DNA from 4 places in the Pseudomonas sp. GW821-FHT09C10 genome. Region 1 is predicted to be linked to each of the others. Evidence: predicted binding sites of a transcription regulator. Region 1 holds the regulator's gene; each other region holds the start of a gene.
What was found. Region 1 encodes sigma-54, which starts transcription at its own class of promoters, with help from an activator protein. Its sites were predicted from a motif close to ANTGGCATNNANNTTGCTNT; they were not measured.

Region 1 (7,661 bases):
CTGTTCTGGGCGGTGATGTCGCCTAAAGGTGGCGGCAAGCCCGACGGCGCATTGGGAAAAGCCGTAGAAGAGCAACTCGGCGGTTTCGACAGTTTCAAGGAAGCCTTCACCAAGGCCGCCTTGACCCGTTTCGGCAGCGGCTGGGCGTGGTTGAGTGTCACCCCGCAAAAGACGCTGATAGTGGAAAGCAGCGGCAACCAGGACAGCCCGTTGATGAATGGCAACACGCCGATCCTCGGCCTGGACGTCTGGGAGCATGCTTATTACCTGCGCTACCAGAACCGTCGACCTGAATACATCAACGCCTTCTACAGTGTTATCAACTGGCCGGAAGTCGCCGCACGCTATCAGGCCGCGTTGGCCTGACATTCACTTCCATAACAAGATCTAAGGCCGACTATGGGCACTGAAACACTGGCGATCAGCAGCGTGCGAATGTTTCGTTATGCGTTTGGTTCGCTGCTGCTGTTGGCAGGTACTGCATTGCTGGTGGCCCACGGGCTGGCCTGGCTGGATCTGGCGCCGCGCATCATGCGCGCCCTGCAGGGCGGGGCGATTTGCGCGCTTGGCACGGCGCTCGGGGCGGTTCCGGTCTTGGTGATTCGGCGGATGCCCGTGGCGTTGAGCGACACCTTGTTGGGCTTCGGTGCCGGTGTAATGCTGGCGGCGACCGCGTTTTCGCTGGTCGTACCGGGTATTGCCGCTGCCGAAGCCCTTGGCCTTTCGCCCTGGGGCGCAGGCGGGCTGATCAGCTTCGGCATCATGCTGGGGGCGTTTGGTTTGTATCTGGTGGACCGCAAGGTATCCGGCGCCAGTCCGGAGATGTTGGTGGGTACACCGGATAAACCGGTGATTCCACCGCGTATCTGGCTGTTCGTGTTTGCCATCATCGCCCACAACATCCCCGAAGGCATGGCCGTTGGCGTCTCAGCCGGCGGCGGCATGCCGGATGCCGACAGCTTGGCCATGGGTATTGCTTTGCAGGATGTGCCCGAAGGCCTGGTCATTGCGCTGGTATTGGCCGGGGCAGGGATGTCCCGGGTCAGGGCATTCCTGATTGGCGCTGCCTCAGGCTTGGTGGAGCCAGTGTTCGCCGTGCTTTGCGCCTGGCTGGTGACCCTGGCTGAGGTGCTGTTGCCCTTGGGCCTGGCGCTGGCCGCTGGTGCGATGTTGTTGGTGGTCACCCACGAAGTGATCCCGGAGTCGCGTCGCAACGGTCACGAAAAGCTCGCCAGCCTCGGGTTGTGCATGGGGTTCTGCTTGATGATGGTGATGGATACCGCCTTGGGGTGAGGCCTCAGCGGGGATAGGGGTTACTCACCCTCATCAAAGAAGTTGTTGATCAGCGCCACCAGGGCGTCCATGGCTTCCTGCTCTTGCTCGCCCTCGGTGCTCAAATGAATTTTGGTGCCTTTGCCGGCTGCCAACATCATCATCGCCATGATGCTTTTGCCATCGACCATGCTCTCAGGTGTACGCCCGGCGCGGATCTGGCAAGGGAACTGCCCGGCAATACCGACGAATTTGGCCGAGGCGCGGGCATGCAGACCCAGCTTGTTGATGATTTCAATTTCCAGAGCGGGCATCGCGGGGGTGTTCCTTTCAGCTAAGGTCGCGGTGGCGAACCTGGACGTTCTTGAGGGTTTGTTGCAGCACCTGGCCCAGGCGCTCGGTCAGGTAGACAGAGCGGTGGTGACCGCCGGTGCAGCCGATGGCAATGGTGACATAGGCTCGGTTGCTCGCGGCAAAGCGCGGCAACCATTTGAGCAGGTAGCTGGAAATGTCCTGGAACATCTCCTCCATATCCGGTTGCGCGGCCAGGTAATCGGCCACAGGCTGATCCAGCCCCGACTGGTCGCGCAGTTCCGGCTTCCAATAAGGATTGGGCAGGCAGCGCACGTCGAACACCAGGTCGGCATCCACCGGCATGCCACGCTTGAAACCAAAGGACTCGACCAGAAATGCCGTGCCAGGCTCCGGCTGGTTCAGCAGGCGGAGCTTGATGGCATCGCGCAACTGGTACAGGTTGAGGCTGGTGGTGTTGATCTTGAGGTCGGCGAGGTCAATGATCGGCCCCAGCAGCTTGGTTTCGTCCTCGATGGCTTCGGCCAGGGAACGGTGCGGGCTGCTGAGGGGGTGACGTCGGCGGGTCTCTGAGAAGCGCTTGAGCAGGGTTTCTTCGTCGGCGTCCAGATACAGCACATCGCAATGAATGTGCTTGGCGCGCACCTCTTCGAGCAATTCCGGAAAGCGTGTGAGGTGGCTCGGCAGGTTGCGGGCGTCAATCGAAACCGCGACTAGGGGTTGTGCCAATTCGGTATGGATCAGTGCTCGCTCCGCCAATTCCGGGAGCAGACCGGCGGGCAGGTTGTCGATGCAATAGAAGCCGTTGTCCTCAAGGACGTTGAGGGCGGTACTTTTACCCGAGCCGGAGCGGCCGCTGACGATGATCAAACGCATGATTACTGCCCGTTTTGTTCATCCAGGACAACTTGGTACAGCGCCTCGTTGCTACTGGCACTGCGCAGTTTGTCGCGTACTTCCTTGCGGTCGAGCATGCTTGCGATCTGCCTAAGCAGTTCCAGGTGTGCGTCGGTGGCAGCCTGTGGGACCAGCAGAACAAACAGCAGGTCTACCGGGGCGCCGTCGATCGCGTCGAAATCGATAGGTGCGTCCAGGTGCAGCAGGGCGCTGACAGGTGTTTCGCAGCCTTTGAGGCGGCAGTGGGGAATGGCGATGCCGTTGCCAAAACCGGTGGAGCCGAGTTTTTCACGGGCAATCAGAGCCTCAAAGACATCTTGCATCTCCAGCTCAGGCACTTGGCTGCTGATCAGGTTGGCAATTTGTTCGAGGGCTTTCTTCTTGCTGCCGCCCGGCACGTTCACGAGGGAACGGCCGGGGGTCAGGATGGTTTCAAGTCGGATCATGGGGGGAGAGTTAACGACCTGTACCTTGCATCAGGTGCAGATTCTTTTCCTTATGCTTTATGAGTTGGCGGTCCAGCTTGTCGTAGAGCGAGTCGATCGCCGCGTACATGTCTTCATGTTCCGCATTGGCAACGAGCTTGGCATTCGGCACGTGCAGGGTGGCCTCGATTTTCTGCTTGAGCTTGTCGACCTCCATGATGACCTGCACGTTGGTGATCTTGTCAAAATGCCCCGCAAGCTTGTTCAGCTTGCTCTCGGTGTACTCGCGCAGGGGCTTGGTAACTTCCAGTTGGTGTCCACTGATGTTGACTTGCATACAGCTTCTCCTTCGTTGCCAGTGCATAAAGCGGCGGGTAGGAATACCCGCCACTGGAACGCTGTGGCCCGCCCGTCACATCAAACGCTTACGCTCGCTGGAAGGCGCGATCCCTAGGGACTCGCGGTACTTGGCGACGGTTCGACGGGCGACCTGAATGCCTTGTGCCTCCAGTAAACCAGCGATCTTGCTGTCACTCAACGGCTTTTTCTGATTTTCCGCAGCAACCAGTTTTTTGATGATTGCGCGGATCGCCGTGGACGAGCATTCGCCGCCTTCGGATGTGCTGACATGGCTGGAGAAAAAGTATTTCAGCTCATATATGCCCCGTGGGGTATGCATGAATTTTTGTGTGGTCACCCGGGAAATCGTCGATTCGTGCATGCCCACCGCTTCTGCGATGTCGTGCAGGACCAGCGGTTTCATCGCCTCGTCACCATATTCCAGGAAGCCGCGCTGATGCTCGACGATCTGGGTGGCCACTTTCATCAGGGTTTCGTTGCGGCTTTGCAGGCTCTTGATGAACCAACGCGCTTCCTGCAACTGGTTGCGCATGAAGGTGTTGTCGGCGCTGGTGTCGGCACGGCGCACAAAACCGGCATATTGCGGGTTGACCCGCAGGCGCGGCACCGACTCCTGGTTCAGTTCCACCAACCAGCGCTCGTTGTCCTTGCGCACGATCACGTCGGGAACGACGTATTCGGCTTCGCTGGACTCGATCTGCGAGCCTGGACGCGGGTTGAGGCTTTGCACCAGCTCGATGACCTGGCGCAGGTCGTCTTCCTTGAGCTTCATGCGCCGCATCAACTGGCTGTAGTCGCGGCTGCCCAGCAGGTCGATGTAGTCGGTGACCAAACGCTGGGCCTCTGCGAGCCAAGGGGTCTTGGCGGGCAGCTGGCGCAGTTGAAGCAGCAGGCATTCGCTCAGGGTGCGGGCACCAATGCCGGCGGGCTCGAATTGTTGGATGCGGTGCAGGACCGCTTCAATTTCGTCCAGCTCGATGTCCAGTTCCGGGTCGAAGGCCTCGAGAATCTCTTCGAGCGTCTCGTCCAGGTAACCCTGGTTATTGATGCAGTCGATCAGGGTCACGGCGATCAGGCGATCGGTGTCCGACATCGGCGCGAGGTTCAATTGCCACAGCAGATGGCTCTGCAGGCTCTCGCCGGCGGAAGTACGGGTGGTGAAGTCCCACTCGTCATCGTCATTGCTGGGCAGGCTGCTGGCGCTGGTCTGGTAGACGTCCTCCCAGGCGGTGTCCACCGGGAGTTCGTTGGGAATGCGTTCGTTCCAATCGCCTTCCTCAAGGTTATCCACCGTGGGGGCGGTTTCCTGGTAGGAGGGTTCCTGTACGTCGGAATTGGGTTTTTGCTCGATGTTGTCGGCCAGTGGGTCTGCATTATCGAAGTCGTCGCCTTCTTCCTGGCGTTCGAGCATCGGATTGGACTCCAGGGCCTCCTGGATTTCCTGTTGCAGGTCCAGGGTCGACAATTGGAGCAGGCGGATGGCCTGTTGCAGCTGCGGTGTCATCGTCAGCTGCTGGCCCATTCTCAGGACTAGCGATGGTTTCATGGCAGGGGCTTAACACCTTATTCGCCGGCGCAATGCGCCATCCACGACAGGGCGCGTGAGCGCCAAACATAAGCAAATTATATGCCTGATATCGGGGGCTTTGCCTAGAGCGCGGTAACAATAAAAATCCGGAGGTTTTCATTGACTCCCGCGCATCGGGCAAACGACCTGCCACCGCCTTGTTGTTGCAGGCGGCCTTACAGGCGGAACTCGTGACCCAGGTACACTTCCTTGACCAATTCGTTGGCCAGGATGGTGGCAGAGTCGCCTTCGGCGATCAGCTGGCCATCGTTGACGATATACGCGGTTTCGCAGATATCGAGGGTCTCACGCACGTTGTGGTCAGTGATCAGTACGCCGATGCCCTTGGCCTTGAGGTGGTGGATGATCTGCTTGATGTCGCCGACTGAGATGGGGTCGACGCCGGCAAACGGCTCGTCCAGCAGGATGAACTTGGGGGCAGTGGCCAGGGCGCGGGCGATTTCCACGCGACGACGCTCACCACCGGACAGGCTCATGCCAAGGTTGTCGCGAATGTGGTTGATGTGGAATTCCTGCAGCAGGCTTTCCAGTTCTTTGCGGCGGCCGTCACGGTCGAGTTCCTTGCGGGTTTCAAGGATGGCCATGATGTTGTCGGATACCGACAGCTTGCGGAAGATCGACGCTTCCTGCGGAAGATAGCCGATACCTGCACGGGCGCGACCGTGCATTGGCTGGTGGCTCACATCCAGGTCGTCGATCAATACGCGACCTTGGTCCGCCTGAACCAGGCCGACGATCATGTAGAAGCAGGTGGTCTTGCCGGCGCCGTTAGGGCCAAGCAAGCCGACGATCTGGCCGCTGTCGATCGACAGGCTGACGTCGCGCACGACCTGACGGCTTTTATAGGCCTTGGCCAGATGCTGGGCTTTCAGGGTTGCCATTACTCGGCCTTCTTCTTCGGCTGGATAACCATGTCGATGCGTGGGCGTGGCGCGGTGACCTTGCTGCCATTGGCACGACCGGCGTTGGCGATCTGCTTCACGGTGTCATAGGTGATCTTCTCGCCTTCCGTGGAGTTGCCATCGGGGCTGAGTACCTTGGCCTGGTCGATCAGCACGATGCGATTCTGCTGGGCGTGATACTGGATGGTCTTGCCGTAGCCCTTCATCGGGCCGGTGTCGGTAGCCGACTGCTTCTGTTCGAAGTAGGCCAGGTTGCCCACCGAAGTCACCACGTCGATATCGCCCGCCTGGGTGCGCGTCAGTGTCACCGTGTTGCCGGTGATCTTCATCGAGCCCTGGGTGATGATCACGCCGCCGGTATAGGTGGCGACGCCTTGCTTGTCATCCAGTTGCGCATCGTCAGCCGAGATGTGGATCGGTTGCTGGCTATCGTTCGGCAGAGCCCAGGCGCTCACGCTTCCCAGTGCTGCGCCCAGACCGAGCAAAATAGGGAGAGTTTTAACGAGCCTCATACTGTCCTCTTACGTTCGATAGCAGGTGTATCCTGCTTTCTTTCAAATACGCTTTCATTCCCTTGCCAGTCGATACACCGCCAGCGCCGTCGATTCTAACGTCTTGCTCGGTCTGCGCATATTGCTTCTGTGGGAATACGGTCATGCGACTGCTGGTAATCACGGTGTCACGGTTTTTGGCGTCAGTGCGCGCAACGCGTACCGAGTCAATCAGTTCTACCTCGGTGCCGTCCGGGTTGACCTCGCCACGCTTGCTCGTGACATGCCATGGGAACTCGGTGCCGCGATACAGGTTCAGGTCCGGGTTGGTCAGCAGGGTGACTTCGGTGGCCTTCAAATGCTCGACTTTGTCCGAGGTCATCTCGTACTGCACCTTGCCGTCGGGCAGGAACTGCACGCTGTAGGCATTGGTTGCGTAATAGTCGATAGCCCCTTCGTCAACCTGCGCAACAGGCTGGTCGAGGAAGCGCCCCGGGCTGATATTCCAGTAGCCCACCGCCAGAAACAGCGCGGCAATGACCCCGAATAGCAGGAAGTTGCGAATCTTTTTACTCAGCATAAAACGCTCTATAGGTAGGCGGCGTGGGCCGCTTCAAGACTGCCCTGGGCTCGCAGGATCAGTTCACAGAACTCGCGGGCGGCACCTTCGCCGCCACGGGCGGTGGTGACGCCATGGGCGTGCTCGCGAACAAACGTCGCCGCATTGGCGACGGCCATGCCCAGGCCCACTCGGCGAATGACCGGCAAGTCGGGCAGATCATCGCCCAGATAGGCAACCTGCTCATAGCTTAGGTTGAGTTGGCCAAGAAGCTCGTCCAGAACCACCAGTTTATCCTCGCGGCCCTGATACAGGTGAGGAATACCGAGGTTTTGTGCGCGGCGTTCCACAACGGGGGTTTTTCTGCCGCTGATAATCGCCGTTTGCACGCCCGAAGCCATCAGCATCTTGATGCCCTGGCCGTCGAGGGTATTGAACGTCTTGAATTCGCTGCCATCTTCGAGAAAGTACAGGCGGCCATCGGTCAGCACGCCGTCAACGTCGAAAATCGCCAGTTTGATCTGTTTACCGCGTTGCAACAGGTCGCTGGTCATTTACATCACTCCCGCACGCAGCAAGTCGTGCATGTTCAGGGCGCCCACCGGGTGGTCGTCGCTATCGACCACCACCAGCGCGCCGATCTTGTGGTCTTCCATGATCTTCAATGCTTCGGCTGCCAGCATTTCAGGGCGTGCAGTCTTGCCATGGGGGGTCATCACGGCGTCGATGGTCGCGGTGCGGATATCGATGGTGCGGTCCAGGGTGCGACGCAGGTCACCGTCAGTGAATACCCCGGCCAGGCGCCCGTCGGCTTCCAGGATCACGGTCATGCCCAGGCCCTTGCGGGTCATTTCC
Region 2 (7,661 bases), on a different contig from region 1:
GCGAGCCGAACTACTCGTTCGTGACCGCGCGCCTGCTGATGGACACCCTGCGTGCCGAAGGCCTGGGCTTCCTGGGCGTGGCCGACAGCGCCACCCACCACGAAATGGCCGACCTGTACGCCAAGGCGCTGCCTGCCTATATCGCCAAGGGTATCGAATTCGAATTGCTGAACCCGGTCCTGGCCACCTTCGACCTGGAAAAACTCGGCAAGGCGATCAACCACGAGCGCGACCAGCAGTTCACCTACCTGGGCCTGCAAACCCTGTACGACCGTTACTTCATCCACAAGGACGGGATCCGCTTCGAACTGCCGCAAGTGTTCTTCATGCGCGTGGCCATGGGCCTGGCAATCGAAGAAAAGCACAAGGAAGACCGTGCGATCGAGTTCTACAACCTGCTGTCGTCCTTCGACTACATGTCGTCCACTCCGACCCTGTTCAACGCCGGTACCCTGCGTCCACAGCTGTCGAGCTGCTACCTGACCACCGTGCCGGATGACCTGTCGGGCATCTACCACGCGATCCACGACAACGCCATGTTGTCCAAATTCGCCGGTGGCCTGGGCAACGACTGGACACCAGTGCGTGCACTGGGTTCGTACATCAAGGGCACCAACGGCAAGTCCCAGGGCGTCGTACCGTTCCTGAAAGTCGTGAACGACACCGCCGTAGCGGTCAACCAGGGCGGCAAGCGCAAAGGCGCGGTGTGTGCCTACCTGGAAACCTGGCACATGGACATTGAAGAGTTCATCGAGCTGCGCAAGAACACCGGTGATGACCGTCGTCGTACCCACGACATGAACACCGCCAACTGGATCCCTGACCTGTTCATGAAGCGCGTCTTCGATGACGGCAAGTGGACCCTGTTCTCGCCCTCCGAAGTACCGGATCTGCACGACCTGACCGGCAAGGCCTTCGAAGAGCGCTACGAGTACTACGAAGCCCTCACCGAATACCCAGGCAAGGTCAAGCTGTTCAAGACCATCCAGGCCAAAGACCTGTGGCGCAAAATGCTGTCCATGCTGTTCGAAACCGGCCACCCATGGCTGACCTTCAAGGACCCGTGCAACCTGCGCAGCCCACAGCAGCACGTGGGCGTGGTCCACAGCTCGAACCTGTGCACCGAGATCACCTTGAACACCAACAAGGACGAGATCGCCGTTTGCAACCTGGGCTCGATCAACCTGCCGAACCACATCGTCAACGGCAAGCTGGACACCGCCAAGCTGGAACGCACCGTCAACACCGCCGTACGCATGCTCGATAACGTGATCGACATCAACTACTACTCGGTGCCACAGGCGCAGAACTCCAACTTCAAGCACCGTCCGGTCGGCCTCGGCATCATGGGCTTCCAGGACGCGCTGTACCTGCAGCACATTCCCTACGGTTCGGACGCTGCGGTCGAGTTCGCCGACAAGTCCATGGAAGCGGTCAGCTACTACGCGATCCAGGCTTCCTGCGACCTGGCCGACGAGCGCGGCGCCTACGAGACGTTCCAGGGTTCGCTGTGGTCCAAGGGCATCCTGCCGCTGGATTCGCAACAGATCCTGATCGAAGCCCGTGGCCAGAAGTACATCGACGTTGACCTGAACGAATCCCTGGACTGGGCACCGGTACGTGCCCGTGTGCAAAAAGGTATTCGTAACTCCAACATCATGGCCATCGCACCGACCGCGACCATTGCCAACATCACTGGCGTATCGCAGTCGATCGAACCGACCTACCAGAACCTGTATGTGAAATCGAACCTGTCGGGCGAATTCACCGTGATCAACCCGTACCTGGTCCGCGACCTGAAAGCCCGCGGCCTGTGGGACTCGGTCATGATCAACGACCTGAAGTACTACGACGGTTCCGTGCAGCAGATCGAACGCATCCCGCAGGAACTCAAAGAACTCTACGCGACCGCCTTCGAAGTGGACACCAAGTGGATCGTAGACGCCGCCAGCCGCCGCCAGAAGTGGATCGACCAGGCTCAGTCGCTGAACCTGTACATCGCCGGCGCATCGGGCAAGAAGCTCGACGTGACCTACCGCATGGCCTGGTACCGTGGCCTGAAAACCACTTACTACCTCCGTGCCCTGGCCGCGACCAGCACCGAGAAGTCGACCATCAACACCGGTAAGCTGAACGCTGTGTCCAGCGGTAACCACGGTGATGATTCGGTGCTCGCCGCCCCCGCCGGCCCGGCGCCAGTGCCAAAGGCCTGCGCGATCGACGAGCCGGATTGTGAAGCTTGCCAATAAGCTGAGGCACTTTCAGGTTTAACTATCTGAAACAGCCAGCCCCCTGTAAGTCCAGGACTTCAACCAGGCTTACAGAGGGCTTTTTTTGCAAGAAATCTCTCTTCTTACTTACGCATATCCCCGCTTAAAACCCCAGGCAATCAAATTGGGATCAGTGCGTGCATCGCGGAATCTCGTACCCCATCGATCCTCACTACGGCCCATTACCGCCACCGAATGTGTCGAGCTGTCCAAGGTACCGGGCCTGCCGCTGGCCAATTCAGAAGGACTGACTCTCTCAACAAGATTTTTATAGCCCAACCGATCAAAAGTCTCCTTAGCCCACTCCCCATCATTGATGCTGTTAATGGCTTCGCTGAAACTTCTCCCGGAAACCCCATCGTTACGCTGGTTCATTGCCTGAACGTTGTTCACGGCCAACATAAGATTCATAAACCCAAGCAACTTGGGATCCTGTCCCCATAGTTGAGCCTTTGCTGCTGACTCACGGTACTGCGCTTGTGTAACCCGGACATGCTTGCCGTCTTTGAGCGTTACATCATAATTACCCGCCGAATCCCGCTTGATATCTTTAAACACACCCGCCGGCCCATACTGCGCAATCATGGCCTTACAAGCCGAGATAGCCCCGCAATTGCCTGCTTGCCCCTGATAAGCACCGGAAAAGAGATTTTTCGGCATTTCACCAGGTTTGTAGCTACCCGGCTCGAAATTGGTTTGATGAGTTCCCGCCGTGACCGGCAAGTTACCCACCCTCTCTCCTAACGCTAAGCCCCCACGGTCTACCCCCCCGCCCTCGTAGCGACCGCTTCCACCACCGCCACCACCTGAACCACCGATACCTCCCCCGCGGCCCGTTTGCGATTCAGCATCAGTAGATACGTCATCTGGAAACAGCTCAGGAAACAGTGCCTTCATAAACTCAAGCCAACTGTTAGGCGCGTCTTTCTTTAGCTGTTCAATAATCTCCTTGAACTTTTCCTCCCCCAACTTTTTGCGCAAATCATTCAGCTTGTCACGCAAGTCTTGAACAGTTTGGTTCTTGGAGGTTTTCTGAGCTTCCTCCAGTTCCTTGAGTAGTTTTAAAACGGCGTCCTTATCTTTAGTTATGCTGTCTCTGGTTTCCTCAGTGCGCGGTGCACCCGTTCCACCATGCCAATACACCTGATCCCTGTTGCCCGATATCAATCCGCCCCACATAGCCGTCGCCCTTTACAGACCTATGGCCCAATGGGTGGAGCAAAAGGCGTAGGCAGTTCCATCAAGACGTGTGATTTCTTGAACAGGCAGCCCTTCCAAAAAATCAATGCAAAAAAAACCCCTCGGCTGAGGGGTTCTTTCTTCTGGGGTCAGACCAACAGCATCAGGTCATCTGAATGATGGTCTGCATGATGGTGCTCTGGGTCGAGATGGTCTTGGCGTTCGCCTGGTAGTTGCTCTGGGCCTTGATCAAGTCCACCAGTTCGTTGGTCAGGTTGACGTTGGAGTTCTCCAGGGAGTTGGCCACGATCGAACCCAGGGTACCGGATTGCGGGGAGTCATAACCCGGCTGGCCCGAAGCGAAGGTCTCTCTCCAGGTAGTGCCGCCCGATGGCTGCAAGCCTTGTTCGTTGTTGAAGCTGGCCAGGGAGATCTGGCCGATGGCCTTGCTCTGCTGGTTGCTGAACGTGGCGAACATTACGCCATTGCCGTCGATTTTCAGGCCGGTGATCTGGCCAGTGGCGTAACCGTCGGTGGTCGGCGGGTTGCGGTAACTGGCGGAGTTGTACTGGGTGATATTGGCCATGTTGACGGCAATGTTTGGCGCTGTAGCCTTGTTAGGCGTCCATACGCCATTGGTCACCGAGCCCGGGATCCAGCCGGTGAGCGTCAGGGTCGTGCCGGACACGCCTGCGGTGGTGATATCCGTCAGTTTACCGGCACCGTCAAAGCTCAATACCGACGGTACGGGAGCAGTGGTACCCGTCGTTGTAGGCTTGGAACCATCCAGGTTACGGCCATCGATCAGCGTGTAGGCGCTCCACTTGTTGGCGTCGGTTTTCACCATGTACTGCACCATCTCGTGGGAGTTGCCCTGGGAGTCGTACAGGGTGGTGCTGTACTGGGTGGTGAAAGTGGTGGTGTCAGTCGGGTCGAACGGCTTGGTGGTCTGGTTGATCACCGGCTCCGACGAGTTCAGGTTACTGGTGGAGTCCACTTTGGTGGACGCCTTCGGTGGCAGGTACGACAGGTTCAGTTGCAGGTCGGTCAAGCCGCCTTTGATGATCTTGCCGTCGTCATCTGCCGCGTAGCCCTGCAGGCGCGAAGTACCGGTGTTGTTGGTGATGTAGCCATCTTTGTCGGCACGGAAGGCACCGCTACGGGTGTACTCCAGCGAGCCATCGCTGCCCTTCTGCACGAAGAAGCCACCGCCCTGGATCGCCATGTCCAGCACGCCGCCGCTGTTGTTGACGTCACCCTGGGTGAACTGCTGGGACACCGCTGCCAGGTTCACACCGTTGCCGATGCTGTTCTGGCCGGTGCCCAGTTTGGACGCGGCGTAGATATCCGCGAATTCCGCACGGGACGACTTGAAGCCAGTGGTCGCAACGTTGGCGATGTTGTTGCCGGTTACGTCCAGTTGTTTGTTGGCCGCATAGAGGCCGCTAAGGCCGATATTAAAAGACATGTTTCTCTCCCTCTGCCGTATTTAGCCGGCTCTATGTACCGATAGTCTGAATTTGCGACAGCTTGACGCTGCCCATGCCACCTGCAAGGTTCAGCAGCATTTCGCCGCCGGTCTTGCTCAACGTCACACTGGTCACCGTTGCCGGCAACGAAGTCGCCATGGCCACCGATTCACCCTTGTCGTTCTTGGTCGTCGCCGCGAAGGTGTAGGTGCCGGCTGGGGCGACCTCGCCCTTGTCGTTCTTGCCATCCCAGATGAAGTCGGACGAACCCGCGCTTTGGGCACCCATATCGATAGTGCGCACCACGTTGCCGTCTTTATCGGAGATCTTGATCGAGACGTTGCCTGTCGCCGCAGTCACCGCCACCGAACCGGTCATGCTCTTGCTCGTGTCCACCAAGGCCTTGTTGGTCTGGGTGATGATCGAGCGCCCCACCAGCGACGAAGCCTGCAGCGCCTGCGACGAGCTGAAGTTGCTGGAGATCGCATTGACCGAGTCGTTCAGGGTGTTGATGCCTTCCAGGCTGCTGAATTGCGCCAGCTGGGCCACGAACGCACCGTTGTCCTGAGGCGACAGCGGGTTCTGGTTTTTCAGTTGGGTCACCAGCAATTGCAGGAACGCATCCTTGCCCAGGGACTGGCTGCCTGTCGCCGTCTTGGTAGCGTCGGCGACGGTGGTGTTGTCGGTGGCGGTCTTGACCTTGGAGTTGAAAAGGTCCTGGACTGCCGTATTGGTCGTGGTATCAACGATGGCCATTATTTGGCGCCCCTTATCACTGACCCAGGGTCAGGACCTTCTGCATCATGGTTTTGGCGGTGTTCATCATTTCCGCGTTGGTCTGGAACGAGCGGCTGGCGGAGATCATGTCTGCCATTTCCTCGACCACGTTGACGTTGGGGTAATAGACATAACCCTTTTCGTTCGCGGCAGGATGGTTCGGCTCGTAACGGGCCTCGAGGTTGCTCTGGTCTTCGACCACACCGAGGACCTGCACGCCCTGGCCGGCAGCATCCTGGTTCTGGAACAGCGAATCGCTGCCACCGCTCTGGCCACCCTGGAACATGGTGGCGAACACCGGGTGACGGGCGCGGTAGGTCTGGTCGATGCTCGAAGACACGGTCTCGGCGTTGGCGATGTTACTGGCGACGGTGTTCAAGCGCGTGGTCTGCGCGCTCATGCCACTGCCGGCAATATTGAAAACACTGGACAGGGACATGGCTTACTCTCCACGCAGGGCTGACATCAGCCCTTTGAATTTACTGTTGAGCAGGGTAAAGCTGGCCTGAAAGTTCACCGAGTTCTCGGCATAGGCCGATTGCTCCAGCTGGGCGTCGACGGTGTTCTGGTCGATCGACGGCTGCATCGGCGTGCGATACAGCAACGACTCGTCCCCACTGCTCAGGCCTTGCGCTTCGATATGACGGCTGTTGGTCATATTCAAGGCGAAGGTGCCGTTCTTGGTCTTGTCCTGCTGTGCGGCGAGCACGGCAGAGAAATCCAGGTCCCGAGCCTTGTAGTTCGGGGTATCGGCGTTAGCAATGTTGTTGGCCAGGACTTCGGCACGCTGGGCGCGGAAGCCCAGGGCTTGTTCGTGGATACCGAGCGCTTTATCGAAGCTGATGCTCATGGCGGAAACCTTTAGGCTGACCTGCTGTTCGTTAACAGGGTTATAGCAAGGCGCATGCCAATATCTGATACCCCCGTAAATCAAGGGGTTGCGAGGAGCTTGCCGGCGGCAATGCCAGAAAAGCGGCAACGGGTTTCCGCGTGGCGCCAGTAAAGCGGCAATGGGGAGTTGCCGCTTTCTTCAACTTTGCCGCAGAAACAAATGTGGGAGGAGGCTTGCCCCCGATAGCGGCTGATCAGTTGATGTCTCTATCACTGATACACCGCTATCGGGGCGCAAGCCCCCTCCCACATTATTATTTGGCCTGATTATTTCGCCTGGTAGATGATCCCAGGGCTGCATTGCACCATCTGGAAGTGATCCGGCAAACCATTGAGCGCCTCGGATGCACCGAGAAACAGGTAGCCGCCACGCTTGAGGGTGCCGTGGATGCGCAACAGGATGTCTTTCTTCACCTCGGCCGAAAAGTAGATCAGCACGTTGCGGCAGAACACCATGTCGAACTTGCCCAGGCTGGCGTAGCTGTCGAGCAGGTTGAACGAGCGAAACTCCACACGGTTCTTGATCGGCGCCTTGACCGCCCAACGCCCTGCCCCTTTCGGGTCGAAGTAGCGTTGCAAACGTTCCTGGGACAAGCCACGGCCCAGGGCCAGGCTGTCGTACTCACCGGTCTTGCAGTTGGTGAGCATGGTGCCGGACAGGTCGGTGGCGACAATCTGCGCCCCGGCTTTAAGCTGGCCCATGTTGGTCCGCTCGAACTCATCGATGGACATCGAAATCGAGTACGGTTCCTGACCCGAAGAGCAGGCGGCCGACCAGATACGCAGGCGCTGGCCCGGGCTGGCCTTGATGGCCTCCGGCAGCACTTTGCTCTTGAGCACTTCAAAGGGGTAGGTATCGCGAAACCACAGGGTTTCGTTGGTGGTCATGGCATCGACCACCATCTCCTTAAGGCCACTGCGCGGCTGCCCCTGGATCCGCTGAACCAACTCGCCCAGGGACTTGATGCCCTGCTGCTCCATCAGTTTGTTAAGACGGCTGGATACCAGGTATTGCTTGTTTTCACCGAGCAATATGCCACAGGCTTTTTCCAGGAAGACCCGGAACTGTTCAAAA
Region 3 (7,661 bases), on a different contig from region 1:
CCTGATCCTGTTCAGCGACAACCCGATGCCGGTGGGTCGCTGGGTCAGCGGCGGCGACGCGCAAACCGCGATCGGCGGCCTGCTTTCCGAAGGCAAGACCATCAGCGGCACCCTGCGCGAGCACGAGCTGGACTTCCTGTTCGGCGCCGAACAGCGCAAGCAGATCGGCTCTACCGCCGTGGTCGCCCTCAGCCATCAAGGCCTGCACGGCGTGTTGGCCATTGCCAGCCGCGATCCCGCGCACTACAAGAGCTCGGTGGGCACTTTGTTCCTCACCTATATCGCCGAAGTACTGGGCCGCGTCCTTCCGCGCCACACCACCGCCCTGCGCGCGGTGCGCTAGCCATGGAACGGCAACTGGACGCTTACTGCGCTCACCTGCGTAACGAGCGCCAGGTGTCACCCCATACCCTGGAGGCTTACCGACGGGACTTGAACAAGGTCCTGGCGTATTGCGAAAAACAGCAGGTCACCAGCTGGAAGGCCCTGGATATCCAGGGCCTGCGCAGCCTGATCGCACGGCTGCACCAAGCGGGCCAGTCCTCGCGCAGCCTGTCGCGCCTGCTATCGGCGGTGCGTGGCCTGTATCACTACCTCAATCGCGAAGGCCTCTGCGACCACGACCCGGCCAATGGCCTGTCCCCGCCGAAAGGCGAACGACGCCTGCCCAAGACCCTGGATACCGACCGCGCCCTGCAATTGCTCGATGGCGCCGTGGAGGACGATTTCCTCGCCCATCGCGACCAGGCGATCCTCGAACTGTTCTACTCTTCAGGCCTGCGCCTATCGGAGCTGACGGGACTGAACCTCGATCAACTGGACCTGGCCGACGGCCTGGTGCAAGTGCTCGGCAAAGGCAGCAAGACTCGGGTGCTGCCGGTAGGCAGGAAAGCCCGCGAAGCCTTGCAACTGTGGCTGCCGCTGCGCGCGCTGGCCAACCCGGTGGACGACGCAGTGTTTATCAGCCAGCAAGGGCGGCGCCTGGGGCCACGCGCCATCCAGGTACGGGTCAAGGCTGCCGGCGAGCGCGAGCTGGGGCAGAACCTGCATCCACATATGCTTCGGCACTCCTTTGCCAGCCATATGCTGGAATCGTCCCAGGACCTGCGCGCCGTGCAGGAACTGCTTGGCCACTCCGATATCAAGACCACGCAGATCTATACCCACCTGGACTTCCAGCACCTGGCAACGGTCTACGACAGCGCCCATCCACGGGCCAAACGCATCAAGGACGGCGACTCATGAGCATCAAGCTGATCACCTTCGACCTGGACGACACGCTCTGGGACAACGTACCCGTCATCATCAGCGCCGAAGCGTCGATGCGCGAATGGCTGGCCACCCATGCCGCCAAGGTGGGCGACCTGCCCCTGGAGCATTTCGCCAGCCTGCGCCAACAGGTGCTGCAACGGCATCCCGAACTCAAACACCGCATCAGTATCCTGCGCCATCGGGTGTTGATACATGCGTTTGAAGAGGCCGGTTATCCACAGCCTGAGGCCACGGAAATGGCCGATGTGTGTTTCGAAGCGTTCATTCACGCCCGCCATCAGCTCACGCCCTTCCCTGAGGCCGAGCCGATGCTGCAAGCGCTGCGCCAGCACTTTCTGCTGGGTGTGATCACCAATGGCAATGCCGATGTGCAACGTGTTGGCCTGGCGGACTACTTTCACTTTGCGCTACGCGCTGAAGATATCGGCATCGCCAAGCCGGATGCCCGGCTGTTCCAGGAAGCGCTGCAGCGCGGCGGAGTAGATGCCAGTGCGGCGGTGCATGTTGGCGACCACCCCGGGGACGACATTGCCGGGGCGCAGCAGGCGGGGCTGCGGGCGGTGTGGTTCAACCCGTCGGGCAAGGCGTGGGAAGGAGATAAACTCCCGGACGCACAGATTCGCAGCCTGACGGAATTGCCGGCGCTACTTCGTAGCTGGCAGTAATACGGGTGAGAAAAATGTGGGAGGGGGGGGTGACTTGTAGCCGGTTATTACAGGCATGAAAAAACCCGCAGCGACGGCGGGCTTTTTCTTACAAGCAGGTGGCTGACCTTAGATAGGTCGGCTGCCGTACTTGTTATCCGGCTTCTTGGGCGGGTCTGCAACCACATTCGGCTCGACTTCGACCACTTTGCCGCCTTTGGCAAGAAACTCTTCCATCGCACGGGCCAGGGCATCGCGCTCTTTGTTCTTGGCCTCAACGCTCGGCAATTCGTCTACCGAAACAGCAGCCTTGGCTTTGCCTTTGGCAGCTGGAACAGGAGCGTCATCACCACCGTCGTCCTCAGCAACGTCTTCCGCCGCCGCTTCAAGACCTTCTTCGGTGTCGTCTTCGTCACCTACTTCGAGTTCGTCGTTTTCCAGATCATCGTCGCTCATGTTCTACCTCATGACTTGCGAAAAGCAGATTAGTTATAGCCCAGCTTCATCCTCTGTCGAGGTCACCGGGAAAAAATCAACATCCACCGGATAACCAGTGGCTTATGCCCCATCACCGTGCAGGGTGGCGAGGACTTTACGAGCACCGCCATGATCACGGTGCTCGCCCAGATAAACACCTTGCCAGGTCCCTATCGCCAAGCGGCCGGCCTTGACCGGCAAACTCAGCTGGCAGCCCAGGAGACTGGCCTTGAAGTGCGCCGGCAGATCATCCGGACCTTCGTCGTTGTGTTCGAACCCGGCGCGGCCTTGTGGCACCAGCGAGTTGAAAAAACGCTCGAAGTCACGACGAACCGCCGGATCGGCATTCTCGTTGACGGTCAACGAGGCCGAGGTGTGCTGCAGCCACAGGTGCAACAGGCCCACGCGGCAGGCCTTCAGTTCAGGCAAACCGGCAAGCAACTCGTCGGTCACCAGGTGAAAGCCCCGGGGCTTGGCCCGCAGGGTAATCAGGGTCTGTTGCCACATACAGTTCTCCGCCCATCGGCGCGCATTCTAGCGCGCTCTGGGAAAAAACAAAGTGCCGAATACGCCTACATGCCTGTAAGACATTCGCACGCTGGAAAGTGCATGACAAACTCTGCGCAAAAACCGGCACAGCTTGTTATGACTGACAAACGCCAGGCAAAAAAATGCCCGGCAAGCCGGGCATCTTTTTTTCGCGTACTTACAGGTTGTAGCCGCGTTCGTTGTGTTGCGCCAGGTCGAGGCCGACAGCCTCTTCCTCTTCGGTAACCCGCAGGCCCATGACCACATCCAGCACCTTGAGGATGATGAAGGTGACGATGGCGGTATAGATCACGGTGAAGCCGACACCTTTGCACTGGACCCAGACTTGCGCGGCGATGTCAGTCACGGTGCCGAAGCCGCCCAATGCAGGGGCTGCAAACACACCGGTGAGGATCGCACCGACGATACCGCCGATACCGTGCACGCCGAATGCGTCCAGGGAGTCGTCGTAGCCCAGCTTGCGCTTGAGGCTGGTAGCGCAGAAGAAGCAGATAACACCGGCCACCAGGCCGATCACCAGGGCGCCCATCGGGCCAACAGTACCGGCGGCCGGTGTAACGGCGACCAGGCCAGCCACTACACCCGAGGCGATGCCCAGTGCGCTTGGCTTCCCATGAGTAATCCACTCGGCGAACATCCAGCCCAGGGCTGCAGCAGCGGTAGCAATCTGAGTCACCAGCATCGCCATGCCGGCGGTGCCGTTGGCCGCAGCCGCAGAGCCGGCGTTGAAGCCGAACCAGCCGACCCACAGCATGGCCGCACCCACCAGGGTGTAACCCAGGTTGTGAGGCGCCATTGGAGTGGTCGGGAAGCCTTTACGCTTGCCGAGCACGATGCACGCCACCAGACCAGCGACACCGGCATTGATGTGCACCACGGTGCCACCGGCGAAGTCCAGCACGCCCCAGTCCCACAGCAGGCCACCGTTGCCGCTCCACACCATGTGGGCGATTGGCGCATAGACCAGAGTGAACCAGATAGCCATGAAGATCAGCATGGCGGAGAACTTCATGCGTTCGGCGAACGCACCGACGATCAGCGCCGGGGTGATGATGGCGAAGGTCATCTGGAAGGTGATGAACACGGCTTCCGGGAACAGCGCAGCCGGCCCGGTGATGCTGGCCGGGGTCACGCCCGCCAGGAACGCCTTGCCCATACCGCCGAAGAAGGAGTTGAAGTTGACCACACCCTGTTCCATACCGGTGGTATCGAACGCGATGCTATAGCCGTAGACAACCCACAGGATGCTGATCAGGCCGGTGATGGCGAAGCACTGCATCATCACCGACAGAATATTTTTGGAGCGCACCATGCCGCCGTAGAACAGCGCCAGGCCTGGAATGGTCATGAACAGCACCAGCGCGGTGGATGTGAGCATCCAGGCGGTGTCACCGGAGTTGAGGACTGGAGCAGCCACTTCGTCTGCCGCCATAGCCAGGCTTGGCATTACGATGGACAACAGGGCTCCGAGCCCTGCGAATTTACGCAGAGTCATATTGTTTTCTCCTGGGGCGTTGGGGTTTGGCGGCTTAGATTGCGTCGGTATCGGTTTCGCCGGTACGGATGCGAATAGCCTGTTCCAGATTGACCACGAAGATCTTGCCGTCACCGATCTTGCCGGTGTTGGCGGCCTTGGTTATCGCCTCGATAACCCGGTCAAGATCCTTGTCGTCAATGGCGACATCAATCTTCACCTTCGGCAGGAAATCGACTACATATTCCGCGCCGCGATACAGCTCGGTGTGACCCTTCTGCCGACCGAAGCCCTTGACCTCAGTAACGGTAATGCCCTGCACGCCGATCTCGGACAACGACTCGCGTACATCGTCCAACTTGAACGGCTTGATGATGGCAGTGACTAGCTTCATGAAAACTCTCTCCCGAATTGGTGGACTTGCCCCAGGAAAACAAACCCGTCTCAAGTCTAAGCGCAGTGCCTGGCTTTGTAACGCATCGTCGCAAGGGCAGTTGCCATTGCGACGCCAGCGAACCACTGGTGACGAAACCTGTACCCCTGATCCGTCGGCGCACTGCATTCGTCACAGCGACTGCATCAGTGCATGGGTCATGATCGTCTAAGCAGAAACCTTGCCAGCTCCGTAAAAACCACTGAAATCAGTCCTTTGCTCACCCAGGCCCACCAACGGGGCCATCCGGCGCCTGCAATGCGCACGAAAACGGTGCATCACCGCCCGGCCTGATGCGCGAAAAGCGTGCGACCCAGGCCGTGAAAAAGACTATAGACGCTGCGTGATACACTGCCCGCCAACAGTTTTCCGGAATATTTCCCATGCTCGCGCCCAAAGACCTCCTCGACGCCCTGAGCGGCCACGCCTCTCGCCTGTTCAGCGGCGACACCCCGCTGCCCCGCAATGAAATCGAAAGCCAGTTCAAGGCCTTGCTGCAAAGCGGTTTCAGCAAGCTCGACCTGGTGAGCCGGGAAGAGTTTGATAGCCAGATGGTGGTTCTCGCCCGCACCCGTGCGCGGTTGGAGAGCCTGGAAGCGAAAGTCGCAGAGCTGGAAGCGCGGTTGACCCCTCCTGCCGAATAAATGCGCTCAGTGTGGGAGGGGGCTTGCTCCCGATGGCGGTGTATCAGCCAGAATCAATGCTGACTGACCCCCTGCTATCGGGAGCAAGCCCCCTCCCACATTTGCTCTACCTTTTGCTCTGGATACGTTCTGTAAAACCTCCCCGCCTCGCTCTTCCCTACCTCGTCTACCCTTGAAAAACCGCAGGAAGCGGCCTCCCCTTTCAAGGAACGAGCATGTCCCTCGCAATCGTCCACAGCCGCGCCCAGATCGGCGTCGAAGCCCCTGCCGTCACCGTTGAAGTGCATATGGCCAATGGTCTGCCGTCCCTGACGCTGGTGGGCCTGCCCGAAACTGCGGTCAAGGAAAGCAAGGATCGCGTGCGCAGTGCCATTCTCAACTCTGCGCTGCAATACCCCGCTCGCCGTATCACCCTCAACCTCGCGCCCGCCGACCTGCCCAAGGACGGCGGGCGTTTTGACCTGGCGATTGCCCTGGGGATCCTGGCGGCCAGTGTGCAGGTGCCGGCGTTGACGCTCGATAATGTGGAATGCCTGGGGGAGTTGGCGCTGTCCGGCGAGGTGCGGGCGGTAAAAGGCGTGTTGCCGGCCGCGCTGGCGGCGCGCAAGGCCGGGCGCACCGTGATAGTGCCGCGAGCGAATGCCGAAGAAGCGTGCCTGGCGTCGGGGTTGAAGGTGATTGCGGTGGACCACCTGTTGCAAGTGGTGGCGCACCTGAATGGACATGTGCCGATCGAGCCTTACACGTCCGATGGCCTGCTGTACTTGAACAAGCCCTATCCGGACCTGAGTGAAGTCCAGGGCCAGCTCGCGGCCAAGCGAGCGTTGCTGATCGCGGCAGCGGGCGCGCATAACCTTTTGTTCAGCGGGCCGCCCGGCACCGGCAAGACGTTGCTCGCCAGCCGCCTGCCCGGTTTATTACCGCCGTTGAGCGAACAGGAGGCGCTGGAGGTTGCCGCGATTCAATCGGTTGTAAGTCTGGCGCCGCTGAGCCATTGGCCCCATCGACCGTTTCGTCAACCGCATCACTCGGCATCCGGCCCGGCACTGGTGGGCGGCGGCTCGAAACCACAGCCGGGAGAAATCACCCTGGCTCATCATGGGGTGCTGTTCCTGGATGAGCTGCCGGAATTTGATCGCAAGGTGTTGGAAGTGCTGCGTGAGCCGCTGGAGTCGGGGCATATCGTGATTTCCCGTGCTCGCGACCGAGTGAGTTTCCCGGCGCGCTTCCAACTGGTCGCGGCGATGAACCCCTGCCCTTGCGGTTACATGGGCGAACCCAGCGGGCGCTGTCGCTGTACGCCGGAGCAGATTCAGCGATATCGCAACAAGCTCTCGGGGCCGCTGCTGGACCGGATTGACTTGCACCTGACCGTGGCGAGGGAAACGACGGCACTGAACCCGATCCAACAGGCGGGCGAGGATACCGCCCATGCCTCAGCGCGGGTCGCCCAGGCTCGCGAGCATCAGCAAAGGCGCCAGGGCTGTGCGAATGCCTTTCTTGATCTGCCGGGGCTGCGCGAGCACTGCAAGCTCGCGAAGGTGGATGAAAGCTGGCTGGAAACGGCCTGTGAACGACTGACCCTATCGCTGCGCGCGGCCCATCGACTGCTCAAGGTGGCACGCACCCTGGCGGATCTGGATCAGGTAGAGACCATCACCCGCGACCACCTGAAAGAGGCCCTGCAATACCGCCCGGCGGCGATCACTTAAACTTGGCGCAAAGCCAAATGTGGGAGCGACAGGCCTCCCACATTGTGTACAGCGGTGGTTCAGCGAAAGCGATCCACTTCATGGCGCAGGCTCGCCGCCAACGTCTCCAGTTCCTTGGCGGTAATCGCCAGGTTGGAAACCACTTCACGCTGCTCGCTGTTGGCCAGCGCAATGCTCTGCAGGTTGCTGCTGAGCAGGGTCGCGGTGCTGCTCTGCTCCTGGGTGGCGGTGGTGATGGCCGCGAACTGCTGACCGGCCGAGCGGCTTTGCTCGTCGATACGCGCCAGGGCCGAGGCCACATCGGCGTTGCGCGACAGGCCTTCCTGCATCAGCGCGTTGCCTTGCTCCATCGTGCTGATGGCGTTGCCGGTTTCCTTCTGGATGCTCTGGATCATGCCGGAAATTTCATCGGTGGCTTCACGGGTACGCGACGCCAGGTTACGTACTTCGTCGGCC
Region 4 (7,661 bases), on a different contig from region 1:
GCAGGCGGCCGATAAGGAATTCCAGGGAGAGGTAATACACCCGCTTCTGGCCTTTGCGGTAGATACGCCGCGTGTGATCCATCCAGTGGTCGACCATCTGGTCGCGGGCGGCCAGGGCAATGGCTTCGAACCAGTCGTGGTCGAAGGCATGGTCCGGGTCTTTGCCCACCGCGTAGGTGAGTTTGGTCAAGACAGCATCGCGGAATGCGGCTACCTCTGCTTCTCGTGCAAGCGGTTCCTGAGACATCGGTGTGACCTCGGGCGAGATTGAAGGAGTTGCTAGAGCCTAGTCGGTCTGACAGACGGTAGACGCTCTGGTTCGGCAGTTTTTTAACTCATTCACCTTTAATACGCTTTTGATGCAGGGGTCGTGCCCGATCAGCCCTCGTCCGCGCCTTTGAGCTGAAACCCGTAAAATATTGTTCAAAAAACCACCAATCCCGGTATGATCGCGCGCCCGGATACCGCCCCACCTTTTGGAACCCTGATGAAGCCTCAACTGATCGCCGCCGCGGAACTCGACCGTCTCGAGACTTGGCAGAAATATTCCGCCCATATGTGCGGCGGCTGCGTGTCCAGCTGCTGCACGCTGCCGGTTGAGGTGAAGATCAAGGACCTGATCCGCATTGGTATCGTCGATGAATTCGAGCGCGGCGACCCGCCGAAGAACATCGCCAAGCGGTTGCAAAAGGAAGGCATCGTCGAGCGCTACAACAACAAATCCGAGATTTTTACCCTGCAGCGCATGAGCAACAACGACTGCCTGTACTTGGATCGTAAGACGCGCTTCTGCACTATTTATGACAAGCGCCCGGATACTTGCCGCAACCACCCGAAGATCGGGCCGCGCCCGGGGTATTGCGCGTACAAGCCGAAGGAAGTGGTGCGCGAGACCAAGTTCAAGACCCTCGACAAGTTCTGATTCGGGTTTTGTGGGGCTCTCAAGGGCCCTATCGGGGGCAAGCCCCCTCCCACATTTTGATCTGTGAACACATTCAAAGGTGGGAGGGGGCTTGCCCCCGATGAGGCCAGTACAGCCACCCCAAAATCTGCAGGCATAAAAAAACGCCCCCGGCCTTTCGACCGGGGGCGTTTTTCATTCAGCCTGAGTTAACTCAGTTCTTGGCTTTCTTGGCAGCGCGGGTACGCTCGCCTTCGTCCAGGATCTTCTTACGCAGGCGGATCGACTTCGGCGTCACTTCGCACAGTTCGTCGTCCTGGATGAATTCCAGGGCCTGTTCCAGGGTGAAGCGAACAGGTGGAACCAGGGCGATGGTTTCGTCTTTACCCGAAGCACGCATGTTGTCGAGCTTCTTGCCTTTGGTTGGGTTGACGCCCATGTCGTTGTCACGGCTGTTCAGACCAACGATCTGGCCGTTGTAGATCTCTTGACCGTGTTCAACGAACAGCTTGCCACGCGCCTGCAGGGTTTCCAGGGAGTAGGTCAGTGCCTTGCCGGTTTCAACCGATACCAGAACACCGTTCTGACGGCCGGACATGTCGCCGGACTTCATGGTGTCGTAGCGATCGAAGATCGAGGTCAGGATGCCAGCACCGTTGGTCAGGGTCAGGAACTGGTTACGGAAACCGATCAGACCACGAGCAGGGATGTTGTATTCCAGACGCACACGGCCTTTGCCATCCGGCACCATGTTGGTCAGGTCGCCCTTACGCAGGCCCATCTCTTCCATGACCTTGCCCTGGGATTCTTCAGGGGTGTCGATGGTGACGTTTTCGAACGGTTCCTGCTTCACGCCGTCAACCTGACGGATGATCACTTCAGGACGACCAACGCCCATTTCGAAGCCTTCGCGACGCATGGTTTCGATCAGTACCGAGAGGTGCAGCTCACCACGGCCGGAAACCTTGAACTTGTCAGCCGAGTCGCCTTCTTCAACGCGCAGTGCAACGTTGTACAGCAGCTCTTTGTCCAGACGTTCCTTGATGTTACGGGAAGTCACGAACTTGCCTTCTTTACCGCAGAAAGGCGAGTCGTTTACCTGGAAGGTCATGGAAACGGTTGGCTCGTCGACGGTCAGAGGCTTCATCGCCTCGACAGTGTCCGGGTGGCACAGGGTGTCGGAGATGAACAGCGAGTCCATGCCGCTGATGCACACGATGTCGCCGGCTGCCGCTTCTTCAACGTCGATGCGGTGCAGACCGTGGTGACCCATCAGCTTCAGGATACGACCGTTGCGCTTCTTGCCGTCGGCACCGATAGCCACAACCGGGGTGTTCGGCTTGACGCGACCACGAGCGATACGACCAACGCCGATAACACCCAGGAAGCTGTTGTAGTCCAGTGCGGAGATCTGCATCTGGAACGCGCCGTCACGGTCAACAGCCGGTGCAGGTACGTTGTCGACGATCGACTGGTACAGCGGAGTCATGTCTTCGGCCATGTCGGTGTGGTCCAGACCGGCAATGCCGTTCAGGGCCGAGGCGTAGACGACTTTGAAGTCCAGCTGTTCTTCGGTGGCACCCAGGTTGTCGAACAGGTCGAAGATCTGGTCCAGAACCCAGTCCGGACGCGCGCCTGGACGGTCAACCTTGTTGATGCACACGATCGGACGCAGGCCGGCTTCGAACGCCTTCTTGGTCACGAAACGGGTTTGCGGCATAGGGCCGTCTTGAGCGTCAACCAGCAGCAGAACGGAGTCAACCATCGACATTACGCGTTCTACTTCGCCGCCGAAGTCGGCGTGGCCCGGGGTATCCACGATGTTGATGTGGTAGCCGTTCCAGTTGATAGCGGTGTTTTTTGCCAGGATGGTAATACCGCGCTCTTTTTCCTGGTCGTTGGAGTCCATCACGCGCTCGTCGTTGAGCTCGTTGCGCTCCAGGGTGCCGGATTGACGCAGGAGTTTGTCTACCAGGGTGGTTTTACCATGGTCAACGTGGGCAATGATGGCGATGTTACGTAGATTTTCGATCACTTGTGTATCTCGATCAGAGGATTCGGTGTGCTGACAGGTCGTGGCAGCGATTAACAGTAGAGTCAGGCCTTGCCGTTACAGCTTGACGGCAGAGTCGGGGGGCCGGTGACGCAGGCCACAGGCAAACAGCCCCGGGCTCTTAGCTCGGTCGATAAACGCGCACATTGGCATGCCCCTCACTGAGCAAATGGTGGGCATGCAGGCGACTCATCACGCCTTTGTCGCAATACAGCAGGTACTGACGGCTGTTATCCAGTTCCTTGAAACGCGCGTTCAATGCATAGAACGGCAGCGTTTGTACGTCGATGCCGGCGATTTCCAGCGGCTCATCTTCAGCGGCATCCGGGTGACGGATGTCGATGACGATCTGGCCGGCCAGGGCTTCGCTGACTTCTTCGATCTGCACATCCTGGCCCAGTTCGTCGATAACACGATCGATCGGGACCAGCTTGGCGTTCTCGAGCGCACGCTCCAGAACCGCCATATCAAACTGTTGTTCTTCGTACTCCACGCGGTTGCGCTTGGCGTGGGTCTTGGGGTTCACCGAAATGACCCCGCAGTATTCAGGCATGTGCTTGGCAAAGTCGGCGGTGCCGATTGTTTCTGCCAAGTCGATGATGTCCTGCTTATGGCTGGCGATCAGCGGGCGCAGTACCAGCTTCTCGGTCACGCAGTCGATCAGCGACAGGTTCGGCAGCGTCTGGCTGGAAACCTGGGAAATCGCTTCACCGGTCACCAGCGCGTCGATCTGCAACTGATCGGCGATTCGGGACGCAGCGCGCAACATCATACGCTTCAATACTACGCCCATATGACTGTTATCGACTTTACCGAGAATTTCGCCCAGCACTTCCTCGAACGGTACGCTCACAAATAGCACGCGCTGGGAGCTGCCGTACTTCTTCCAGATAAAGTGCGCAACTTCCATCACGCCCAATTCGTGTGCACGCCCGCCCAGGTTAAAGAAGCAGAAGTGGCTCATCAGGCCGCGGCGCATGATCTGGTAGGCCGCCACCGTGGAATCGAAACCGCCGGACATGAGGACCAGGGTCTGTTCCAGGGCGCCCAGCGGGTAGCCGCCGATGCTGTCGTGCTGGCTGTGAATCACAAACAACCGTTGGTCGCGAATTTCCATGCGCACTTCAATTTGCGGCGCCTTGAGGGAAATTCCGGCGGCGCCGCACTCGCGACGCAGCTTGCTGCCGACGTATTTCTCGACGTCCATGGAACTGAACGGGTGCTTGCCGGCACGCTTGCAGCGCACCGAAAAAATCTTGCCTTCAAGGCTGTCGCCGAAGTGCCGTTTGCATTTTTCGGTGATGTCGTCGAAGTCCCCCAGGGGGTACTCATCCACCTGCAGGAAATGCGCGATACCCGGCATGCAGCTCAGGCGCTCGGTCATGTCCTTCAAGGCTTTGGCGTCGGTCAGGCGGGTTTCCAGCTCGAGGTTGTCCCACACACCGTTCACCACCACAGCCGGGTCCAGATCGCGGAGCACGGCACGGATGTTCTTGGCCAACTGACGGATGAAACGCATCCGTACCGGTCGGCTCTTGATGGTGATCTCGGGGAAGACTTTAACGATTAATTTCATGGAAACAGCGCGCGCAGGGCCTGCCGAAAAAGGGGGGCGCGGATTATAGCGGAAATCGCTCAAGGTTTAACCAGTTAATATGCACAACACTCGACTCGCACTAAAGAGGTGCGTTTGCACTCGCGAACGCCACATTGCGGTGCGCTAATTTCGGGCATTTGTCGCAATGCACCTTTATAGGGGCGTTTTTGGAGCAAAAAACCCATGTTGGCGCACTGGCATGCAATTTGCTCTCTTGTGAGGCAGGTTGCCATGGCGGACTATCCGCGCCGGCATCACCCACATTCTAAGGGCTAACTCCACTACCCCAGCCCGAAGCCACCCGGAGGACACTATGTCGAAGTCGGTTCAACTCATCAAAGATCATGACGTTAAATGGATTGATCTGCGCTTCACGGACACCAAAGGCACTCAGCACCACGTGACCATGCCGGCTCGCGACGCGCTGGATGATGCTTTCTTCGAAGAAGGCAAAATGTTCGACGGCTCCTCCATCGCTGGCTGGAAAGGCATCGAAGCCTCCGACATGATCCTGATGCCGGACGACAGCACTGCCGTCCTCGACCCGTTCACCGAAGACCCAACCCTGATCATCGTCTGCGACGTGATCGAGCCTTCGACCATGCAAGGCTACGACCGCGACCCACGTGCGATCGCCAAGCGTGCCGAGGAATACCTGAAGTCCACCGGTATCGGCGACACCGTATTCGTAGGCCCGGAGCCGGAATTCTTCATCTTTGATTCGGTCAAGTTCAAGTCCGACATCTCCGGCTCCATGTTCAAGATCTTCTCCGAACAAGGTTCGTGGATGTCCGACCAGGACGTGGAAGGCGGCAACAAAGGCCACCGTCCAGGCATCAAAGGTGGCTACTTCCCGGTTCCGCCGTTCGACCATGACCACGAAATCCGTACCTCCATGTGCAACGCCATGGAAGAAATGGGCCTGGTCATCGAAGTTCACCACCACGAAGTGGCGACTGCCGGCCAGAACGAAATCGGCGTTAAGTTCAACACCCTGGTGGCCAAGGCTGACGAAGTCCAGACCCTGAAGTACTGCGTACACAACGTGGCTGATGCCTACGGCCGTACCGCTACCTTCATGCCTAAGCCGCTGTACGGCGATAACGGTTCGGGTATGCACGTTCACCTGTCCATCGCCAAAGAAGGCAAGAACACCTTCGCTGGCGAAGGTTATGCCGGCCTGTCCGACACCGCCCTGTACTTCATCGGCGGCATCATCAAGCACGGTAAGGCCCTGAACGGCTTCACCAACCCGTCGACCAACTCCTACAAGCGTCTGGTCCCAGGTTTCGAAGCACCGGTCATGCTGGCCTACTCGGCTCGCAACCGTTCCGCCTCGATCCGCATTCCTTACGTGTCCAGCCCGCGCGCTCGCCGTATCGAAGCTCGCTTCCCGGATCCAGCAGCCAACCCATACCTGGCTTTCGCTGCCCTGGTCATGGCCGGCCTGGACGGTATCCAGAACAAGATCCACCCTGGCGACGCCGCCGACAAAAACTTGTACGACCTGCCGCCTGAAGAGGCCAAAGAGATCCCACAAGTGTGCGGCAGCCTGAAAGAAGCCCTGGAAGAGCTGGACAAGGGCCGTGCGTTCCTGACCAAAGGCGGCGTATTCAGCGACGACTTCATCGATGCCTACATCGAGCTGAAAAGCGAAGAAGAAATCAAAGTACGCACCTTCGTACACCCACTGGAATACGAGCTGTACTACAGCTGCTGATCCGGTAGCGCTGCTTGACGCAGCGTGATGAAAAAGGCCTCCTTCGGGAGGTCTTTTTTTTGCCCGCACCCTAGGAGGTCACCTCTTGAAGCGTCTACTCGCATTCACTTTATTGTTCGCCAGCGCCAGTGCATTCGCTGCACCGCCGACACTGGCGCCATTACTCAACAGCATCGCCGAACGCCTGGCCATTGCCGACCAGGTGGCCCTGAGCAAATGGGACAGTAAAAAACCGGTAGAAGACAAAAAGCGCGAGCAGGACGTGCTCGCCAGCGTCGTTGCCCAGGCACCGAGTTACAAACTGGAGCCCGCCGCCGCCGAGCAATTTTTCTCGGCGCAGATCGAGGCAAACAAGCTGGTGCAATACACCCACCTGTCCGACTGGCAGTTCCAGGGCAAGGCACCCGACGACCCGCGCCCGGACCTGGTGAAGCAGATTCGCCCGCAACTGGATCAATTGCAAAAACGCCTGCTGCAACAACTCGCGGACTTCACGCCACAACGCAGCGACCCGCAGTGCCCTCAATGGCTGGCTGAAGCGGTGCATGAGCCGCTGAACGACCCGTTGCGGCAGCTGGCGATGATTCGCGCCACAGCCGAGCTATGTATCCACAAAGACTGAATCTGTCACCCGCCCCAAACATGTGGGAGCTCCTCCCACATTGGATTTGTGTGAATTCGCCACTTCCTGAACAACCTTCACAAAACCGCACTATATTGGTGCGACATCCCGCACCCTTCCCACTGGCTCACACCATTTTGGTTCGAAACTTCCCGAGCAGGCTGGCAGAACGCCACAGTTTCGCGCCTTAACCCCTTATTTCAGGGGATTCACGCTTCTTTTCGGAGCCTTGGTTTGGTTTTTGCATTTTCCTTGTATCAGCGTGTGCCTCAAGCCCGCGCCTTGCTCCAAAAGAGGTCCCGATGACCATCAGCGATGCACTGCACCGTTTGCTACTCGACAACCTGACCACCGCGACCATCCTGCTCAATGACGACCTGCGCCTTGAGTACATGAACCCGGCGGCAGAGATGCTCCTGGCCATCAGCGGTCAGCGCAGCCATGGGCAGTTCATCAGCGAATTGTTCACCGAGTCGGCCGAAGCCTTGAGTTCGTTGCGCCAGGCAGTGGAGCAGGCACACCCGTTCACCAAACGTGAAGCGATGCTCACGGCACTGACCGGCCAGACGCTGACCGTCGACTACGCCGTAACCCCGATCCTGAGCAACGGCGCGACCCTGCTGCTGCTCGAAGTGCACCCCCGCGACCGCTTGTTGCGCATCACCAAGGAAGAAGCCCAGCTGTCCAAGCAGGAGACCAGCAAAATGCTGGTGCGCGGCCTGGCCCATGAGATCAAGAACCCGCTGGGCGGCATTCGCGGCGCGGCGC

Region 2: flgB (flagellar basal body rod protein FlgB) is a predicted target of sigma-54. The motif match lies at 6,588-6,607, and genes of this name have one in related genera.
Region 3: glnK (P-II family nitrogen regulator) is a predicted target of sigma-54. The motif match lies at 5,019-5,038, and genes of this name have one in related genera.
Region 4: glnA (glutamate--ammonia ligase) is a predicted target of sigma-54. The motif match lies at 4,745-4,764, and genes of this name have one in related genera.

What each region holds. Positions count from the first base shown of each region.
Region 1 covers NZ_JBWKPE010000002.1:439,547-447,207, reverse strand. The annotation lists gene AC07OT_RS05820 (superoxide dismutase) at 1-366, shown strand, start outside; gene AC07OT_RS05815 (ZIP family metal transporter) at 400-1,293, shown strand; gene AC07OT_RS05810 (HPr family phosphocarrier protein) at 1,314-1,586, opposite strand; gene rapZ (RNase adapter RapZ) at 1,603-2,460, opposite strand; gene ptsN (PTS IIA-like nitrogen regulatory protein PtsN) at 2,463-2,927, opposite strand; gene hpf (ribosome hibernation-promoting factor, HPF/YfiA family) at 2,938-3,243, opposite strand; gene AC07OT_RS05790 (RNA polymerase factor sigma-54) at 3,319-4,812, opposite strand; gene lptB (LPS export ABC transporter ATP-binding protein) at 5,010-5,735, opposite strand; gene lptA (lipopolysaccharide transport periplasmic protein LptA) at 5,735-6,268, opposite strand; gene lptC (LPS export ABC transporter periplasmic protein LptC) at 6,255-6,827, opposite strand; gene AC07OT_RS05770 (KdsC family phosphatase) at 6,836-7,360, opposite strand; gene AC07OT_RS05765 (KpsF/GutQ family sugar-phosphate isomerase) at 7,361-7,661, opposite strand, start outside.
Region 2 covers NZ_JBWKPE010000003.1:135,368-143,028, forward strand. The annotation lists gene AC07OT_RS07585 (ribonucleoside-diphosphate reductase subunit alpha) at 1-2,249, shown strand, start outside; gene AC07OT_RS07590 (coiled-coil domain-containing protein) at 2,358-3,449, opposite strand; gene flgE (flagellar hook protein FlgE) at 3,613-4,917, opposite strand; gene flgD (flagellar hook assembly protein FlgD) at 4,949-5,674, opposite strand; gene flgC (flagellar basal body rod protein FlgC) at 5,691-6,134, opposite strand; gene flgB (flagellar basal body rod protein FlgB) at 6,138-6,545, opposite strand; gene cheR (protein-glutamate O-methyltransferase CheR) at 6,854-7,661, opposite strand, start outside.
Region 3 covers NZ_JBWKPE010000004.1:120,506-128,166, forward strand. The annotation lists gene AC07OT_RS09870 (DUF484 family protein) at 1-343, shown strand, start outside; gene xerC (tyrosine recombinase XerC) at 346-1,245, shown strand; gene AC07OT_RS09880 (HAD family hydrolase) at 1,242-1,937, shown strand; gene sutA (dormancy-specific transcriptional regulator SutA) at 2,046-2,372, opposite strand; gene AC07OT_RS09890 (secondary thiamine-phosphate synthase enzyme YjbQ) at 2,475-2,900, opposite strand; gene AC07OT_RS09895 (ammonium transporter) at 3,100-4,437, opposite strand; gene glnK (P-II family nitrogen regulator) at 4,472-4,810, opposite strand; gene AC07OT_RS09905 (accessory factor UbiK family protein) at 5,233-5,493, shown strand; gene AC07OT_RS09910 (YifB family Mg chelatase-like AAA ATPase) at 5,709-7,205, shown strand; gene AC07OT_RS09915 (methyl-accepting chemotaxis protein) at 7,265-7,661, opposite strand, start outside.
Region 4 covers NZ_JBWKPE010000019.1:51,298-58,958, reverse strand. The annotation lists gene AC07OT_RS28080 (glycogen/starch/alpha-glucan phosphorylase) at 1-247, opposite strand, end outside; gene AC07OT_RS28075 (YkgJ family cysteine cluster protein) at 488-922, shown strand; gene typA (translational GTPase TypA) at 1,116-2,936, opposite strand; gene thiI (tRNA uracil 4-sulfurtransferase ThiI) at 3,076-4,530, opposite strand; gene glnA (glutamate--ammonia ligase) at 4,865-6,271, shown strand; gene AC07OT_RS28055 (chorismate mutase) at 6,357-6,893, shown strand; gene glnL (nitrogen regulation protein NR(II)) at 7,196-7,661, shown strand, end outside.